DNA from 4 places in the Exiguobacterium sp. s141 genome. Region 4 is predicted to be linked to each of the others. Evidence: predicted binding sites of a transcription regulator. Region 4 holds the regulator's gene; each other region holds the start of a gene.
The links. Region 4 encodes Rex, which represses fermentation and respiration genes when NADH is low (regulators of the CRP and FNR family bind a similar motif). Its sites were predicted from a motif close to TTGTGAAATATTTCACAA; they were not measured.

Region 1 (3,136 bases), on a different contig from region 4:
GGGACTACGTCCACGCGCTCGGGGCGTTGACGGGGAACCAGGCCATCCAACAAGTGAAGGCGGGCCTCGAAGCCATCTATTTGAGCGGATGGCAAGTCGCCGCCGATGCGAACTTGTCGGGTCACATGTACCCTGACCAAAGCCTGTACCCGGCTAACTCGGTGCCGAGCGTCGTCAAACGGATTAACCAGGCGCTTCAACGGGCCGATCAAATTCAAACGGCGGAAGGGAAAGGCGATACGCATTGGTTCGCCCCGATCGTCGCTGACATGGAAGCCGGTTTCGGCGGTGTGCTCAACGTGTTCGAGTTGACAAAGGCGATGATTGAGGCGGGTGCAGCCGGCGTCCACTTGGAGGATCAACTCTCTTCAGAGAAGAAGTGCGGTCACCTCGGCGGCAAAGTGTTGCTACCGACACAGACGGCCGTGAAAAACTTGATTGCCGCACGTCTCGCGGCAGACGTCATGGGTGTTTCGACGATTATCGTCGCCCGGACCGACGCCCACGCCGCGAACTTGATTACGAGCGACATCGACCCGATCGATCATCCGTTCATCGTCGGCGACCGGACGCCAGAAGGGTTTTATCGGACCGAGGCAGGAATCGAACAGGCGATCGCACGCGGTCTCGCCTATGCACCGTACGCCGACCTCGTTTGGTGCGAGACGTCCGAGCCTGATTTGGACGAAGCGCGTCAATTCGCGGATGCGATTCATGCGAAGTATCCGGGCAAACTTCTCGCTTACAACTGTTCGCCGTCATTCAATTGGAAGAAGAAGTTGTCGGATGACGAGATCGCAACGTTCCAACAAGAGATTGGTGCGATGGGATACAAGTTCCAATTCGTGACACTCGCTGGCTTCCACTCGCTCAACTTCGGAATGTTCGAACTCGCACGCGGGTATAAAGACCGCGGGATGGCCGCCTACTCGGAACTGCAACAGGCCGAATTCAGTGCAGAACAGCACGGTTATACGGCGACACGTCACCAACGTGAGGTCGGGACCGGGTATTTCGATGAGGTGTCTCTCGTCATCTCGGGAGGCCAGTCGTCAACGACGGCGCTCACCGGATCGACCGAGGCAGAACAATTTGAAGCGCCGTCCTATTAAGCGTCGCCCCTCCACAAGAGGGGCTTTTTTTGTGTCCAAATTCAGAACGCGTGCATCCTGTTCACTTAAATGTGACGTATTTCACATTTTTGTCGTCAAACTCTTGCTACGCTGAACATGTCAAAATGAATATGGAGGTTATGACAGATGACACAGACATTCACGGGCGATACGCACGTATCTGAAATCGTCAAACAATGCCCGCAAGCGGCAGACATTTTCAAACGGAACCGAATCGATTTTTGTTGTGGCGGCAACCGGCCACTCGCTGAAGCGACTGACAAATCGAAACGGTCGACGGAAGACATTTTAGAAGAAGTCAATGCGCTCTATCAACGCAAGCAAGAGATGAACGAGAAGAGCATCGATTGGGATGCTGCTTCTTCATCGGAATTGATTGAGCACATCATTTATAAGCATCACCAGTTTTTGACGGACGAATTGCCACAGCTCACACCATATGTGACAAAAGTGTTCCGGGTTCACGGACAAAACCATCCGCACCTCGGACGCATTCATCAACTGTTCAATCAATTGAAAGTGGAACTTGAACAACATATCGTCAAAGAAGAGACAGAAGACTTCCCGACGTTGCTTCGTCACGAGACGGCACCGACAGCTGAAACGAGACGGGAGCTTGATGACATCTTGGCCTCGCTCGAGTCAGAACACGCGGCAGCCGGTGACATTTTAAAAGAGTTGCGTCAAATCACGAACGACTATACGCCGCCTGAAGGAGCGTGTGGGACGTATCGTCTTGTCTATCAACGGTTAGAAGCGCTCGAATCGGATACATTTGAACACATTCATCTCGAAAACAACATTTTATTCCCGCGGGCGCGCACGTTCGCTTAAGCAGTGGCACACCTCTACTTACGTGGGGGTGTCTTTTTGTGACGTTTGATACAGATGGGAGGCAAATCAAGCGCTACGATAAAGGGGAGGCAAAGGAGTGATTAGTCATGAAACGGGTGAGTGGAGTCATCGTAGGGGTGACGGTCGCCTTGAAAAAAGTCGATTTGACGTTCGAATGGGACGGGACACAGCTCATCATCGAGTCGTTTGTGAAGACGAAAGGCGATACCGGTGTCGAAATGGAGGCGTTGACAGCAGCAATGGTCGCCGCCTTGACCGTGTACGATATGACGAAAGCAGTCGATAAAGGCATCGTCATCGGACCGACGTACTTGCTCGAGAAACAAGGCGGGAAGTCAGGGGACTACATCCGATGACACCTGTCCCAGAACGTTACGCGCGGCAGGCCCGGTTCCACGGCATCGGGGTGGAGGGCCAAGAACGTCTGATGGAAAAATGCGTGCTCGTCGTCGGTCTCGGCGCGCTCGGGGCGGCCGTTAGCGATCAACTTGTTCGGGCCGGCGTCTCGCTCATCCTCGTCGACCGCGACTATGTCGAGGTGACGAACTTACAACGACAGACGCTCTATACGGAACAGGACGCACATTCCGAGACGCCGAAAGCGGTCGCAGCGCTCGAACGCCTGCGGGCCATCAACTCAGACGTTGAGTTGGACGCTCAAATCGCCGATGTCTCGTGGGATTGGCTTCGGCCTTTGCCGTCCGTTGATCTCATCTTGGACGCAACCGATAACGTCGAGACGCGTCTTCTATTGAACGATTTCGCACTCGAGCGTGGCATTCCGTTCTTGTTTGCCTCTTGCGTCGGGGCATACGGCATGAACTACACGGTGATGCCGGGAGAAGCGCCGTGTCTTCGTTGTCTCATGCGTCATTTGCCGCTAGCCGGGCAAACGTGCGCGACAGCGACTAGATGTCGCACGTCTCGTCGATGTGTCTTGTCCTTCTTGTCAAATTCACGACTATCCGAGCCTCGTCCCGAATCGGCAACAGACAGCACTCCTCTGTGGGCGTGACGTCGTCCAAGTCCGTCGGTCCATCGAAGGGCTTGAACCAATCGCACATCAACTCGAGCGTGCGGACATCGCTGTGAAACAGACACCGTTCACATTAGAATGGCGATGGCGGAATCATCGGATGCTTTTATTT
Region 2 (3,136 bases), on a different contig from region 4:
GACACCCATGTTGCCGCCGTTTTTACCGAAAGCGGCGCGGACTTCAGACGCCGTCCGGTTGACGTTGTTCGTGAGCGTGTCGACGATGAGCATCGAGCCGTTCGGTCCGAATCCTTCATAGCGGAGCTCGTCGAAGTTCTCTTCGTCGCCGCCCTTCGCTTTGTCGATAGCACGGTCGATGATTGCGCGCGGGACGTTGTACGTTTTCGCTCGTTCGACGACGAACTTGAGTGCTTGGTTTGATTCTGGATCTGGTTCCCCTTGACGGGCGACTACGTAGATTTCACGGCCGAACTTCGCATAAATGCGACTCGTATTGGCGTCTTTTGACGCCTTTTTCTCTTTAATGTTGTTCCATTTACGACCCATTACATGTCATCTCTCTTTCCATTGTTCGATTGATTCATCCTCGATTATATAAGAAGACGTGAATGTTGACGAGCAAAAATCATCCCTCGCTTTTATCCATCTTCTCGACGATCTCCGTCAACGTCTTCAAACTGTCAATCAGGCGGTCCGTCTCTTCCTCGTTCAGAAACGCGAGACGGTCCTCGAACAGGCGACGGAATGAATCGCGACGCTCGCGGAGGACGAGTTCGCCCTTTTCGGTCAGTTGATTCCAGATGACGCGGCGATCGCGTTCGTCCGGGACGCGGGTGATGTAGCCCTCATCGACGAGCTTCGTGATGAGCGGCGTCACGTTCGGCGGGGCAATCGATAACGTCTCACTGATGTGTCCGTTCGTGACCGCGCCTTCATCTTCAATCAACATGAGGAGATGAAAGTGGGAAAAGTTTAAGTTTGGGATTTGCGGAAGGTCGGAACGACGTAACAACTTCCGGCGAATAAATGGGATCAGTTTCACGAACTGATCGGCTGCGTCTTGTCTCGGCATAATCATGTCACTTCCTAATTAGGTTCTTTCTTCATTATACACGACCGAGGACGGGGTGGACGACCAATCCTTGTTGCGTGACAAATTGCACAGCACATCAGACAAACAGGCGTCACAATACATGTAAGCGTTTACATTTTTTAGACTTCATCTTTTCATGAAAACGCATTCGATTTTACTGAGCGTCACCCTAAAAAGCAAGACCTATCCTCATTCTCTTAAAGAATATTGTGAAAGAGTTCACATTGTTGTCACGCACAAACTATGAGAAACGTTGTATTCTATGAATGTGAAGGAAAGCACAAACTCTTCTCAAACCAACTGATTGCCCCGTGCTCTCCATCAAGTCAACAGTATAAGCTCTCATTCATGAGGAGGAAACCAACATGGCAGTTAAAGAGAAAGCAGTAGTAGAAACATCAGCAGAACAGATGGTCGACACGCTCGTCACCCGAGCTCACACAGCGCTCGAGACGTTGATGACGTTCGACCAAGAGAAAATCGATGCGATCGTTCAGGCAATGGCGTTAGCCGGTCTCGAACAACACGTCGCCCTCGCGAAACATGCATATGAAGAAACAGGTCGCGGTGTGTTTGAAGATAAAATGATCAAAAACATCTTTGCGACAGAATATATTTATAACTCACTCCGTGGCGAGAAGACGGTCGGCGTCATCGAAGACGACGAGCAAAACGGTATTACGTACATCGCCGAACCAGTCGGCGTCGTCGCTGGGGTCACACCGGTCACGAACCCGACGTCAACGACGATGTTCAAAGCGATCATCGCCATCAAAACACGTAACCCGATCATCTTCGGTTTCCACCCATCGGCTCAACAGTGTTCAAGTGAAGCGGCACGCATCCTTCGTGACGCAGCCATCGAAGCAGGCGCACCGGAACATTTGATTCAATGGGTTGAAAAACCGTCACTCGACGCGACGAAAGCGCTCATGAACCACCCAGGTGTTGCCATGGTCCTCGCAACTGGTGGAGCGGCGATGGTCAAATCAGCCTACTCGACTGGTAAACCAGCCCTCGGTGTCGGTCCTGGTAACGTTCCGGCCTACATCGACAAAACAGCAAAAGTAAAACGTGCCATCTCGGACGTCATCTTGTCGAAAACATTCGACAACGGCATGATCTGTGCATCGGAACAAGCGATTATCGTCGACCAAGAAGTGTATGAAGAAGTGAAAGCGGAAATGACGGCGCTCGGTTGCTACTTCTGCTCACCAGAAGAGAAAGCGAAACTCGAGACACTCGTCATCAAAACTGACTCATGTGCGGTCAACCCTGAAATCGTCGGGAAGCCGGCAGCCTGGATCGCCGAACGAGCTGGACTCACAGTCCCAGCCGACACGAAAATTTTGATTGCCGAACTCGAGACGGTCGGTGCGACAGAGTTGCTCTCACACGAGAAACTTAGCCCAGTACTAGGAGCCTACAAAGTCCAATCGCGTGAAGAAGGTTTCGCCATCGCTGAGAAGATGCTCGAAATCGGTGGTCTCGGTCATACGGCAGCCATCCACTCGACAGACGACGACGCCATCCTCGCATTCGGACTCCGGATGAAAGCTTGCCGCATCATCGTCAACTCGCCAACGGCACACGGCGGGATCGGTGACCTCTATAACGAAATGACACCATCACTCACACTCGGTTGTGGGTCGTACGGTAAAAACTCCGTCTCTGAGAACGTGACGGCGAAACATCTACTCAACGTGAAAAAGGTGGCGAGACGTCGCGTGAATATGCAATGGTTTAAAGTCCCTGAAAAGATTTACTTTGAGAAAAACTCGGTCCAATACCTTCAATCGCTCACATCGAAAAAACGGGCGATGATCGTTACAGATGAAATGATGGTCAAACTCGGATTTGCCGATAAAGTCGTCAAAAACTTGCCGGCTGGTGTCGAGTACCGCATCTTCGACCAAGTCGAGCCAGACCCATCGGTCGAGACGGTCATGCGCGGTGCCGAAGCAATGCGTCACTTCCAACCAGACATGATTATCGCACTCGGTGGTGGATCACCGATGGATGCCGCGAAAGGCATGTGGCTCTTCTACGAACGCCCAGAAGAGAAGTTCTCGAACCTTCGCCAAAAATTCATGGATATCCGCAAGCGGACGTACAAGTTCCCGACACTCGGCAACAAGTCGATGTTCGTCGCCATCCCAACAACATCAGGTACGGGTTCTGAAGTGACACCGTTCACGGTCATCACAGATAAGAAACGCA
Region 3 (3,136 bases), on a different contig from region 4:
CGGGATCGCTCCATTGACATCGCTAAATATCGGGAAGACGCGTCGATTTTGATGGCGTGCAAACGGTCGATTAAAGCGAACCATCCGTTGAACCACGAGATGATGCGGCAATTGCTTCACGATTTGAATCAGACGACGTCTCCGTACACGTGTCCGCACGGACGTCCGATTTTAGTGAAGTGGAGCACGTACGAGCTCGAGAAGCTATTTAAACGCGTTATGTGACACGCCTGTAATCTTTTTTTAACCTCCTGTTACGTTTATGGATAGGTGGCTATGGGAACAATATACACATGTCACTCAACGCATCGAGGTTGAGAGGTGGCTTTTTCACTGCCTCACCCTCAAGATGTAGACATGATCGATAAACCAGTAGGGGGAAAAGATTATGGCAGACACGCTTAAAGTAACGAAACGAGAATTACGACCACGTTCGGTCCGCGCTAACTTGCGTAAAGAAGGAAAAGTGTTAGGTGTCGTTTACGGCTACAAAGTTGAAAGCACACCGGTCGCATTCGAAGAGATGGCACTTCGTAAGATTCTTCGTGAACACGGCGACAACGCTTTGATCGAACTCAATATCGATGGTAAGAAAGTGAATACACTCGTTCACGGGACAGAAGTCGACCCATTCACGAACGAATACAAGCACGTCGAATTTATGGCAGTGAAGATGGACGAAGCGACAGAAGTCGAAGCGGACGTCACACTCGTCGGCGACGCGAAAGGCGTCAAAGAAGGCGGCTACTTGGCACAGACGCTCTATAAAGTAACGGTCTCGGCAACACCAGCCAACATTCCGGAGCGTATCGAGCTTGATGTTTCTGAACTCGGCATCGGTGACTCGCTCACTGTCGCTGATATTCCAGAGAACAAAGATTACGAAATCGTATCTGAGGGTGATCTTCAAATCGCATCGGTGAATGAACCGGTGGCGGTCGAAGACCTTGAAGCTGATACAGCGACAGAAGGCGAAGTTGAAGCGACTGAAGAGGCGTCAGAAACTTCAACGGAAGAGTCGGAAGAGACTTCTGAAAACAAAGAATAATCATTTCGAACGGCCCTTTGCGAAGGGTCGTTTTTTTCTAGTCACAAATCCGACAAATGTAAACGATTACGATGTGAAAAATGTGTCAACATGTGGAAGGGGCGATTGCAATTTATTCGTTTCGGGCTTATATTGTTAATGATTTCACATGTTCGTTCTTATTATAATGGTTTCATTCAAACAGAAAGAAGGGTTTGTGACATGGCATCAATGGAAATCCATGCACTCGAATCGTTGCGGAAGAAAGCACAGGCATCTTCGCAAATGATTCATTATCGGCCAATGGAGTACTTTTTACGAGCAATGCTCGCGGGGATCTTTATCGGATTCGCTTCAATTTTCACACTGAAAGTCGTCAACGGAATGTATTTGATCGATTCTCCGTTCACAACGCTCATCGGAGGATTCTCATTCGGGATCGCCCTCGTCATGATCATCTATGGCGGAGCCGAACTGTTCACCGGGAATACGATGTACTTCACAACCTCGACGATGCGGGGATACACGACGCTCAGCGACACGATGCTCGTCTGGTTGCTCTGCTTTGTCGGGAATGCGCTCGGTGGCGTTTTGTTCGCCTTGCTGCTCGCTCCGACCGGTGTCATCCAAGAACTTGGGATGGACAACTGGCTGTTCTCGGTCGTCGAAAGCAAGATGCACCACACGACGGTCGAAATTTTCTTCCGCGCAATCTTCTGCAACTGGATGGTCTGTCTTGCCATCTTCTTGCCGAAGCAAATGAAAAACGAGTTCGCCCAAATCTTCTCGATGATCTTCCTCGTCGCCGTTTTCTTCGCCTCAGGATTTGATCACGTCATCGCCAACTTCGTCTTGTTCGCCCTCACGCTCGTCGTCCCGCATCCTGAGGCGATCAGCTTTGCCGGCGCGATCCACAACTTGATCCCAGCCACGTTCGGGAATATCATCGGTGGCGCATTGTTCATGGGTGCGATCTATACGTGGTTGAACGCGAAAGGCTTGCGTGAAGCCCAAGAGTCAGAAGAAAAAGAAGAAGTCGAATTTAAAATCGTAAAGCCTGCTAAAGAGTTGTGATATGGTTCACATTAAGGTATGGTCGAGTCCAGATGAGGGCTCGGCTATTTTTTTGCGAATACGTCACACTTAATGCTCACAATTTAGACTTCACTACTTCCCAGAAAAACATGACATAATCTATATATGGAACTTAAGCGAGTAATTAACTCGCTTGTAATCAATATATAGTGAGGTGATGCGGAGTGAATATGCTCCAGCTTTATGAAGATGTCTGTGTTCTCCCAGATCAGGACCTCGTACAAGAGAACGCCAACGTCGACGGGAAATCACCACTTGGAAAATTGGCACGATTATCCTCAGAAGTATCAAAACAATTGTCGACGACATATCTATTATCAGAACGGTCACGTCAAGCCGTCGAGGATAATTTTTTGTATATCCATGACGCCGACTACTACGTGACAGGATCGACGACGTGTTGTCAAATCCCGCTCGGCCACTTGCTCACGAACGGATTTCATACCGGGCACGGGACGATTCGACCGCCCCAGGATATCCGCTCGGCGATGGCGCTCGCTTCGATTATTCTTCAAGCGAACCAAAACATGCAACACGGCGGTCAAGCTTTCCCGATGTTTGATGTCGACCTCGCACCGTATGTCGAAAAGACGTATGAACGTCAGCTCGAGCGGCTCAAAAAGCTACCAGTCGAATGGACGACCGAGCAACTCTTTGAAACTGCCGAGTCTGAAACAATCGCGGCGACGTATCAAGCGTGTGAGGCGTTCATCCACAACGCCAACTCGATGCACTCACGTGGTGGCGGACAAGTACCGTTCGTTTCCATCAATTACGGCACCGACACGAGCCGGTGGGGACGCATATTCATTCGAGAGTTGCTGCGCGCGACCGAGCGAGGGCTCGGTAACGGGGAGACGCCGATTTTCCCGATTCAAATCTTTAAAGTGAAAGAAGGGGTCAACTTCCATGAGGACGATCCGAACGTCGACTTGTTCCGTCTCGCCTGTCGTGTGACGGGCAAGCGGTTATTCCCGAACTTCTCGTTCGTCGATGCTCCGTTCAACCTTCAAT
Region 4 (3,136 bases):
ATCGAGCAGACTGTATACCGGATCGCTGCCTTTCGTGAGCGATCCGAGAATATCACCTGACGTCGACGTGATGATATACTTTTCGTCATCAGCCCATAACATCATTCCTGTTGTTATATTCGTTGAGACGAGTCGATTCTCACTTCCTGCTTCGATTGGGAATGTTGTCGCCACATTCGTACGTATATCCCACATCACCCACTCCGGCCATCCTTTTAACATAAATCGGCCGTCTCCGATGGCATACATATTATAAGCAGCAGACACGCGAATCGGTAACGTATATTCCTCACCGGTCTCAATGTGAACTAGCGTCTCCGGATCTCCCGAACGCCACACATACCCACTATCTCCTACGACTTCTCCTGCCGGAATGATTTCCGGTTTGGCATAGTCTTCTGCTCGGACTTCAACTCCCGGTGCTACCATCATGACGAGCACCACGAGCATGCTCCATAACCACTTGTTCATTACTCTCCTCATTTCTGTTTATGAATGCATAACTTTCAAAAATAATCCATTTTTTGATTTAACCCTCCTAATTTTAAGTTGTTTTTTCAAAATTGAATAGCCCTAAAATCAAAAAAACACCACGTCGCATGACATGGTGTTCACTTCTCATTCATTTGTTTCATCAAATCCATCTGTTCTTTCACCATCGCCTCTTTCTCACGTCGGAGCACGCCCCTGTACGTGATGCGTGAGATTGATAAGCTAATCTCATACAAGAAGAAGAGCGGCAGTGACACCATGAGGTGCGACGTCAAATCCGGCGGCGTAATGAAAGCCGCGACGACGAACAAGGCGAAGTAGGCGTACTTCCGAATCGATGACAGGAAGTACGGAGTCACGACACCGATGCGCGTCAAGAACATCGTCACGACCGGCAACTGGAATAACAGTCCGAATGGGATGGTCAGTTGCAGCAAGAACGTGAAGTAGTTCGACGCCCCGATGATTTGCGTCAGACCAAGGTCTTGCCCGAGGTCCGTCGAGATATCGAGGACGAGCGGGAACAACCAATAGTAGGCAAACGCTAAACCGACGAGGAACAAGATAAAGATGATCGGAATATAAGCGAGCGTCGCTTTCCGCTCGTTCGGATGCAGACCAGGTGCGACAAACGCCCACAGTTGATACAGTAGAAACGGACCAGCCGCGACGAGCCCGATGACGAGCGCCAAGTTCAAGTAAATCATGAGCGGGTCCGCGACCCCAAAGGCGTTCAGTTCAAGGCCTCGTTCGACGAGGTCGGCCTGGAGATAGGCGAGCACATATTTGACACTCGGCAAAGCAATCAAAAAGAAGGCAAAGACGACAAATGCCGACAGCATCAGTCGTCTCCGCAGCTCTGTCAAGTGGTCGGACAGTGCCCGTTCTTGATCAGGTTGATGGCTCATCGCTTACTGCTCTTTCTTCTCAATTTCTTTCTTGTCTTTCTCGTCATGCTCGTTCATCATGCCACTCGTGGCGTTTTTGAACTCACGGAGCGTCTGTCCGGCGGCACGGCCGAACTCAGGCAATTTCTTCGGCCCGAAGATGATAAGCGCGATAATCGCGATGACAAACAGACTTGCTCCGCCTGGAATACCGACGACGAGTGACGATAATAGTAATTCCATTATTGGTGGACCCCCTCAGCAGATGGATAGTGTTGCATAAAGTAAATGAGCGACTGGAGTTCGATCGACAAGTCGATATGATGGACGCGGACCGTATCCGGCACCGTGAGACGGGCCGGCGTGAAGTTCAAGATGCCTTTGATACCGAAGCGGACCAAGTCATCCGCGACAGGCTGTGCATAGGCAGACGGCACCGTCAAAATGGCGACGTCAATCTTGTTTTGCTTCATAATCTGTTCCATCTCATCGACGTGATGAATCGGGACACCGGACATCGTCGTGCCGACTTTTGTCTCGTCTGCGTCGAACCCGACGACGATATGTGTGTTATTGTTTTTAAGGAAGTTATAGTTGACGAAAGCTGTCCCGAGATGACCAACCCCGACCAAGGCGACGTTCGTAATCTCGTCCTGATTCAGTGTCTTACGGAAAAAGTCTAACAGATACTGTACGTTATAGCCATATCCCTTTTTACCGAGCGCACCGAAGTACGAGAAATCGCGACGGATCGTGGCCGAATCGACCTTGACCGCCTCGCTCAGTTCAGCAGAAGAGACACGCTGTTTTCCTGATGAATGTAGGCTTTGGATAAACCGATAGTATAGTGGCAACCGTTTGGCTGTCGCTTGCGGAATCTTTGGTTCGTTTTGACTCAACGGAAAGAGCCTCCTTTTTACGACGCGTTTCAAACGAATCTAATTTCATACACCTTGATTGTAAACGAATTCACATGACCACTCAATGAATATACCTGAAATGGGGAAGAAATAAAGTATACTAAATAGAGAGAAAGGGGTTTTTTCACTTGATCCTACTGCAAGTCAATAACTTATCGAAATCATTCGGCGTCGAGCCGATTTTAGAGAACGTCAAACTCGAAATTCAAGAAGGCGAACGCGTCGCCCTCGTCGGCCGGAACGGCGCGGGCAAATCGACATTGCTCAAAGTCATCGCCGGGGAATACAACTACGACTCGGGCGACATCATGAAGCCGAAAGATGTCACGATCGGCTATCTCGCCCAAGATTCAGGGTTAGAGTCGAACGAGACGATGTGGAACGAGATGCTCACCGTCTTCACCGATTTGATCGAACAGGAGAAGACGCTCCGCCGTATGGAACAAGACATGGGTTCTGAACGCATCTTGAACGACCCGGCCGCCTATGAGCGCCTGCTGTCGTCTTACGATGAAGAACAACATACGTTCAAAGACCGCGGCGGCTATCAATACGAGGCGACGATCCGCTCTGTGCTTCACGGGATGCGCTTCTATCCGGACGACTTCGAGCGCCGTATCGATACGCTCTCCGGTGGACAACGGACACGTCTCGCCCTCGCGAAGATGCTCCTGCAAAGTCCAGACCTGCTCATCTTGGATGAGCCGACGAACCACTTGGACATCGAGACGCTCGGCTGGCTCGAGAAGTATTTGAGTGGCTATAAAGGCGCCGTCCTCATCGTCTCCCACGACCGCTACTTCCTCGACCGTGTCGTCTCGGTCGTTTATGAGTTGT

Region 1: a site for Rex is predicted at 1,182-1,199, ahead of ric (iron-sulfur cluster repair di-iron protein). Genes of this name have one in related genera too.
Region 2: a site for Rex is predicted at 1,124-1,141, ahead of adhE (bifunctional acetaldehyde-CoA/alcohol dehydrogenase). Genes of this name have one in related genera too.
Region 3: a site for Rex is predicted at 1,181-1,198, ahead of KNP74_RS07800 (formate/nitrite transporter family protein). Genes of this name have one in related genera too.

What each region holds. Positions count from the first base shown of each region.
Region 1 covers NZ_JACSLJ010000003.1:135,813-138,948, reverse strand. Annotated here, with positions in the region: gene aceA (isocitrate lyase) at 1-1,112, shown strand, start outside; gene ric (iron-sulfur cluster repair di-iron protein) at 1,260-1,967, shown strand; partial or broken gene KNP74_RS09125 (cyclic pyranopterin monophosphate synthase MoaC) at 2,069-2,344, shown strand; gene KNP74_RS09120 (ThiF family adenylyltransferase) at 2,341-3,003, shown strand; gene KNP74_RS15130 (hypothetical protein) at 3,077-3,136, shown strand, end outside.
Region 2 covers NZ_JACSLJ010000002.1:678,315-681,450, forward strand. Annotated here, with positions in the region: gene KNP74_RS08010 (YebC/PmpR family DNA-binding transcriptional regulator) at 1-369, opposite strand, end outside; gene KNP74_RS08015 (MarR family winged helix-turn-helix transcriptional regulator) at 449-895, opposite strand; gene adhE (bifunctional acetaldehyde-CoA/alcohol dehydrogenase) at 1,282-3,136, shown strand, end outside.
Region 3 covers NZ_JACSLJ010000002.1:631,991-635,126, forward strand. Annotated here, with positions in the region: gene mutL (DNA mismatch repair endonuclease MutL) at 1-225, shown strand, start outside; gene KNP74_RS07795 (50S ribosomal protein L25/general stress protein Ctc) at 389-1,048, shown strand; gene KNP74_RS07800 (formate/nitrite transporter family protein) at 1,259-2,101, shown strand; gene KNP74_RS07805 (anaerobic ribonucleoside triphosphate reductase) at 2,293-3,136, shown strand, end outside.
Region 4 covers NZ_JACSLJ010000010.1:8,975-12,110, reverse strand. Annotated here, with positions in the region: gene KNP74_RS14110 (hypothetical protein) at 1-471, opposite strand, end outside; gene tatC (twin-arginine translocase subunit TatC) at 612-1,400, opposite strand; gene KNP74_RS14100 (twin-arginine translocase TatA/TatE family subunit) at 1,404-1,622, opposite strand; gene KNP74_RS14095 (redox-sensing transcriptional repressor Rex) at 1,622-2,278, opposite strand; gene KNP74_RS14090 (ABC-F family ATP-binding cassette domain-containing protein) at 2,428-3,136, shown strand, end outside.